DNA from 2 places in the Rossellomorea sp. LjRoot5 genome. Region 2 is predicted to be linked to the other one. Evidence: riboswitches for the same ligand, from Rfam matches in the RefSeq annotation. Region 2 holds a riboswitch; the other holds the start of a gene.
What was found. A riboswitch is a leader RNA that binds a small molecule or an ion and turns the genes downstream of it on or off. The one in region 2 is predicted to bind FMN.
Positions count from the first base shown of each region.

Region 1: it holds a riboswitch for FMN, as region 2 does, so the genes downstream of both, ACSQ2E_RS09320 (ECF transporter S component) here and ribD (bifunctional diaminohydroxyphosphoribosylaminopyrimidine deaminase/5-amino-6-(5-phosphoribosylamino)uracil reductase RibD) in region 2, are expected to answer to the same signal.

Region 1 covers NZ_CAXUQN020000001.1:1,825,645-1,829,061, reverse strand. Annotated here, with positions in the region: gene ACSQ2E_RS09330 (helix-turn-helix domain-containing protein) at 1-713, opposite strand, end outside; gene ACSQ2E_RS09325 (ferredoxin) at 937-1,185, shown strand; gene ACSQ2E_RS09320 (ECF transporter S component) at 1,293-1,862, opposite strand; FMN riboswitch at 2,016-2,150, opposite strand; gene ACSQ2E_RS09315 (peptidoglycan DD-metalloendopeptidase family protein) at 2,265-3,158, opposite strand; gene ACSQ2E_RS09310 (hypothetical protein) at 3,378-3,417, opposite strand, start outside.
Region 2 covers NZ_CAXUQN020000001.1:1,996,410-1,999,826, reverse strand. Annotated here, with positions in the region: gene ACSQ2E_RS10310 (bifunctional 3,4-dihydroxy-2-butanone-4-phosphate synthase/GTP cyclohydrolase II) at 1-197, opposite strand, end outside; gene ribE (riboflavin synthase) at 214-870, opposite strand; gene ribD (bifunctional diaminohydroxyphosphoribosylaminopyrimidine deaminase/5-amino-6-(5-phosphoribosylamino)uracil reductase RibD) at 884-1,978, opposite strand; FMN riboswitch at 2,154-2,297, opposite strand; gene ACSQ2E_RS10295 (hypothetical protein) at 2,500-3,195, opposite strand; gene ACSQ2E_RS10290 (patatin-like phospholipase family protein) at 3,322-3,417, opposite strand, start outside.

The DNA of each region.
Region 1 (3,417 bases), 170 kb from region 2:
AATAAAGGATAGCCTTCAGGGTCCTTTTCTATTTCTGTCAGCATACCGTGGAGCAAATTCAGGAATCTGAATCTGCACTCTTCTGGATCCATTCCTTTTTTCTCTGCCACCTGAAATTCCGTCCACCCGTAGTCTCGATATCCGGTTAATCGATAGACCAATAATGATGGATCATTCCCTTGAGTATTCAACAGGGTGGTCAGCTCTTTATACAGCTGGGACGAGAGATGGTCACGATTAGGGTGGGTCCTGATACAATCCTTTACCCATTCCTGAATATGTTTGTTCCGCTGAACCGGATAATAGAGTGTTTCCTGTTGTTTGGCATTGGAAAGCACTTGAACCAGAAGGCTCAATCTCATCCAGAATAGACGGGTTTGATCACCATATATGAGCCCGTTCATATCTGAAGGGAAAGGATCACCCAGAAAATGTTCTTTCACGGCTTTGGATCCCTCGAGTGACACTTGGGCATTATCGCTTTCACCAAAAGTGATCCATCCTTCTTTCTCCAATTCCTTTACCTTTTGATTGAAAAAGGGCCGCTTCAGCTTAGGTAATGAAAGGAAAAATGGTTGCAGATGAAAAATATGTGCATCCTGAATGGATTGGGATGACTTCTTTCCTTTTAAAATATGAAATACCGAGTAAACGGAACGTTCTCCACTAATTTGCAAAAAACAGTATAGGATCACATAATGAAGATAGGTCAATTCTCTACTCCTTAATATGTAGGTTATTGTCAAATATTGTACCATGAAATTGGCTTTTCACCATGTTTTGTTTTTCTTATATAGGATAAAAATAAAAAGAAAGCACCTAACTATTGAAAAGTCACTCAATCCTCTATAAAATAAACATTAAGTGATTTTTCACAAATTGACATTGTGTATAATGATGAATTATATAGAATTATTTATTCGGGAGGTTTTTTCTTTGCCAAAATATACGATCGTTGACAAGGATACATGCATTGCATGTGGAGCTTGCGGGGCTGCCGCTCCAGATATTTACGATTATGATGATGAAGGTATTGCATTTGTAACATTAGATGATAACCAGGGAACGGTTGAAGTTCCTGACGTATTGGAAGATGATATGATCGATGCATTCGAAGGTTGCCCGACAGATTCCATTAAAGTATCTGACGAACCATTCGACGGAGATGCACTGAAATTTGAATAGTAAGGATGAAGGCTAAGAAGATCTATTCTTCTTAGCCTTTTTTTATGGTAAGTCATCTCAATAGAAAAACCCCTCAATATAGTTGAGGGGTTTATTTTATATGATCACTATGCCGCTTTGTTTAAGGCCGCTTGCCTTGATAGCAGGCCTTGAAGGCGGACAAACAGTAAGGTAAATACGGATGTAACCAAAATCCCTTTCAAGATGTTGAATGGAACGATTCCGGTAATGATAATTTCAGCAGGAAGCTCGAAGTTCATGAAGTATTTATAAGCAGGCAGGAACACGAAATAATTCAAGATCCCCATGCTTATACTCATGACGACGGTACCTGTGATCAGTCCGATCAACAGACCTTTTTTCGATTGAAAACGTGAATAGATGTAATACGTCGGCAGGATCAAAAGAACTCCCGCAATAAAATTGGCTGCATGACCAATCGGAACACCTGTGTCGCTTCCAGTCATGACATAATCGATCACGTTTTTAAACAGTTCAACCAATATTCCTGCAAGCGGTCCCAGTGTGACCGTCGCAATCAATGCTGGTACATCACTGAAATCAACCATTAGAAACTTTGGAAATGGTGGAATTGGGAAGTTGAATAACATTAGTACATACGATATGGCACTTAGCATACCAACTGTGACAAACATGCGCGTATTCATTTTTTTCATAACTCTCTCTCCTTTAGGAGATTCATCTCAAATCGAAGACGGTTCAAGCCAAAGGCAGCATTAAAAAACTCCCGGATATACATATCCCGGAGAATGAAAGGCATACCCTAATAAACGTTTAGCTTCCCATTTTCTAAACGTTGTGGCCATCACCTTCATCTTCTCCCATCCAGACTATACTGTCGGCTTTGGAATTGCACCAAATCCTGCCCCAAAAGGCTCGCGGGCTTAGAAACACGTGGTTTCATCACCGCCGGTAGGGAATTTCACCCTGCCCCGAAGACGAATCTTTATTTTTTTATACATTCTCATTATACATAAAGTTGAGGGTTATGTGAAGAAAAACAGTTCGAATTCGAACTAATTAGGTGATACCCCTTTTCCACGTTGTTCAGGACGTACTCAATCCACCTTGAGCACCTGTTGCGGATATATCGCCGATGCCGGGTTCAAATCATTCTTCGAGACCAGTTCATCCATATCGATCCCCTCTGCCATAGAGATGGAATAGAGCGTGTCCCCTTGCTTCACTACGTACTGCCCTTCAGGGGATGACCCCCGTATCATCAATCTCTGATTGACCTTTAACTCGGAGCTCTTCAATGCATTTTCCTGCATTATATCTTCAACTGACAAATCGTATTGTCGGGAAATCCCCCAAAGGGTCTCTCCTTCATGTACGATATGCACCCCCTCTTCTGCCCTCTCATCAGGAGGCGATTCCAGATTACCTGCGACACCAACTATCTGGAAAGGATCCTGCTCTTTCGCAAATACAAGCTGCCCGACTTCCCCATGACCGAAAACACGATAGGGATCGATTGCATTTTCTTTATCAATCGTCCACTCCCCCCTATGTACTTCAAAGTGAAGATGGGCCCCCGTTGATCTTCCCGTATTCCCTAATCGTCCAAGTTGTTGACCTTGTGCCACTTCCTGATTTTCATCCACAAGCCTGCTTTGAAGATGGGCATAGACGGTTTCATATCCATTTTCATGCCTGATGAATACAACATGACCATAGCTCTCTGAAAGATAGGATTTGATCACTTTTCCTTTGTCGACAGAATACACAGGCGACCCGGCTTCCCCTCCGATATCCATGCCTTTGTGAGATCCCGACCGGGTACCATATGAATCTGTTACCATGCCTTCTACGGGAAATGTCCAGGAAGCTGTGTCCCCTGATACCTTATCCCCCTCTGCTTTTGCCTCATTACCGGTTAAGAACATCATGAATACACATAATGTTAAAAGAAAAACGATGAAAAGCCTTCTTGCATAATCGAAAATCATGCTTGTCCTCCTTCGCTCTTATTGACTACGTACCTCGACTTCTATATGTATTACACCATTCTAACCTTTTCCCCCTCATTACATGCACCAGCATACTTTTTGAGATATTTTTCCTTTGAGTAGTTTGTCTTTGTATGAGGCAAATATTCATCTCATGGCTAAAAAATAGGAAAGACCAGAATCGGAGGTCAAATCCGCTTCTGGCCTTATGCATGTTATTTAGTTTAGTAAGCTCTTTTTATTCGGGCTGATCGGTGTC
Region 2 (3,417 bases):
TTATGTGCTATTTCCTCTGTTATAGGGGCACAAATCAAGCCTCTACCTTCTTTTGCCATAAAATTTATGACTTCAGGCGTGGCTTTATCCGCCAGGGCAATGAAGTCTCCTTCATTCTCACGGTTCTCGTCATCCACTACGATGACGACTTTACCTGCCTGTAAATCTTCCAGAGCTTCTTCGATCTTATTAAACATGGGGTAACCCCTCCTCTTAGTCAGCGAAACCGTTTTGAGATAAAAAATCATAGCTGATGCTGCTTGAAGTACTCTTAGACTGTTCCTTCGCTTCATAGAAACGATGAAAATATTTCGCCATTACATCACATTCAATATTGACAAGGTCCCCTACTTTCTTTCCACCAAGTACCGTGTCTCCTCTTGTCTGAGGGATGAGCGAAATGGTAATGGTATTATTTTTCACACCAAACACAGTAAGGGAGGTTCCGTCTATTGCGACCGAACCCTTCATGATGAACAAATGACTCTGATGTTCAGGAATGGAAATGTCCATATACCATGCATTTTCCACTTTCTCTACTCTCAAAATGGTACCGACCCCGTCTACATGTCCGTTGACGAAGTGACCGCCGAAACGCCCATTTGACGGCATGGCTCTTTCCATGTTCACCTTCGAACCACGGGTAAGGGTCCGTAAGGTGGTCCCTTCAAACGTTTCAGGCATGACATCAACCTGAAACCTGCTGGAGCTGAATGCAGTGACGGTTAAACAAACCCCGTTCACACTGATGCTGTCCCCTATATGGATATCTTCGAGGATTCGGCTAGCTGCAATCGTCAGTTCCATGGAAGAAGAAGATTTCTTCATGTGTTCGATCGATCCAATTTCTTCAATGATTCCAGTAAACATCCTTCTCCCCCTTTCACAAAGGTTCCCGTTTTGGCCGTGCGACAATTTTGATATCCTGTCCTACACGATCGAGGCTTGCGATTTCCATTTCCAATCCTTCTGCAATGGTTGGAAATCCTTTACCTCCAATACTCGTGAAGGCAGCACTTCCACCCACAAGCTTCGGAGACATATACATAATCATTTCCTGAAAAGCTCTTTCCTCCAAGAAGGCGGAATGTATAGTAGAACCACCTTCTACGTAAAGGGATGCAATCTTTCGGGAACCTAGTTCTTTCAGGACGGTGCGAATGCCTATCTTTTCGTCGGTAAGGGAAATGATTTCACATCCTCGATCGATATAGGGCTTCTTCTGTTCATCATTGACCGAAATGCCTGTAATGATGATGGTCCTGCTTTCTAAATCCTCTACTACATGAGAGTGGATCGGTGTACGCAAATAGGTATCTAATATTATTCGAATGGGGTTTTTTCCACCTTGGGGCAAACGGGTGGTAAGGTGTGGGTTATCTTGAATGACGGTATTGACTCCTACTAATATCGCGTCATGCCTGTGACGATCATAGTGGACATCGGTTCTTGAGGCTTCGGATGTAATCCATTTACTGTCTCCCGAAGCAGATGCGGTTTTTCCATCTAATGTAACCGCTGTTTTTAGCGTGACATATGGAGTACCATTTTGAATGAAGTGAAAAAAATGCTTATTCAGTTCCAGGGCTTCTTCTTCAAGCTCGCCCACCACCACTTCAATGCCTGCATCCCTTAATTGTCGAACTCCCCGACCAGCCACTAGAGGATTGGGATCCAGGGTGGCGATGTGGACTCTCTTTATCCCGTTTGAGATCAGCGCTTGAGAACAGGGAGGTGTTTTCCCATAGTGGGAACAAGGCTCAAGGGTAACGTAAATGTCGCTTCCTTTCGCTTTATCTCCTGCCATTTTAATGGCATTCACTTCTGCATGACCTTCTCCCGCCTTCAGATGAGCACCAACCCCGACAATCTCTCCATTTTTGACCAAAACAGCCCCTACCACAGGATTTGGAGAGGTCTGGCCAAGGGTTACCTCTGCCATTGAAATAGCAAGCTTCATATAATGGGTATGATTCAATTGATGTACCTCCCTTCTTTCAAAAATACTATTCAAAAATAAAGAAACCCCAAGTAACGTTTTACTTGGGGGAAGTTGGCATGACTAAATAAAGCATTTGATCTAATGTTTCAGAAAGGAAAAATCATCCACGAACACTGACCGGACTCCTATCCTATCCATCAACTAAATGCTGCCGTTCCTTCTCCCATCCAGACTTTCACTGTCGGCTTTGGAGTTTCACCAAATCCACCGTCTAATATGTATTAGCCGGGTCACGGACTAAGAGCATTTGCTCATCACCGCCGGTAGGGAATTTCACCCTGCCCCGAAGGAAACCTATTCGATTATCATTATTCTATCATAGTTTCGTAAATAAAATCATGTAAGACGCATTAAAATAAGATTTTTGTCCTAATTTTTAGAATTCAGGATGAGAAACTCACCCTATAAAAAAATGCCTCTATTTAGTAGAAGCAAGTTTCTTTCTTTGTGTTCCATTCTTCATTCAATATTGTATCCAAATCCATAAAAAGAATGAGCTACGATGTAAGAAAATAATCACTGTCTACGTACCATAGAAAGATTAAAAGCCAGTCCAAATCATCATTGTATGTTTCGTAAAATGAAACGTAACTATGGTGGGAATCGAACAGTCGTTGAACACTTTGAGGGAGGTATCCCTTTTGTAAGGATAGATAATTTTTTTCTTGATAGTTCAAGATCCATCTCTTGTTTCCTTTATAGATGAGGATCGTGTCCCCACCTTCATTCTCCCACTCGATGGCGGTCGCACTTTGATATTTCAGTTGGAACATCATTCTTCTCTCCGGATGATCGATCTTTATGGTTCTGCTCCACTTCGAAAATGAAAGTGGCGGTTTATGCTTTCTATGAAACAAGTAATGCTTAGGATTATTGATCATGGATGTACGTTGAATAAAATAGTGTGACCATCCGTTGGTTTTTAAATAATAGGAGCCTTCCTTTGTATGAACCCCTACAAGTGAATGCAGAGAGACCGGCAAATTTTCATAATACAGACGGTTTGCCTTCTTAAGTTCCTTTTTCAGACTATAGCTGAGATACAGATTTGATAACGCCGGGATGAAGATCAGCAGGGGAAAATAATATAATTGCTGTGTCACTACAAGCATCCCCACTCCAATGAGAAAATACATGACACTTCTAAAAAGCAACGTATATTGTTCATTTTTGTATATTTGATAGAGGTTCATAGAATGCTCGTCCTTTCAAGGAATCTCTATTATATGTATGTGAAAAATCCGTAAAAAGACCAAATGTCAGGAAAATGAAACAGAACTCTTTTCACTAATGAATGGTTCTATCCATTCCTGACGTTTTTAGGAGTGGACCAGCTTCCCCGTTTGGTTCCATTCCGCTAACTGCTTCCATTTTGATTCTGCGTCATGATATCCCTGCCAGTACAATTCGTCCAG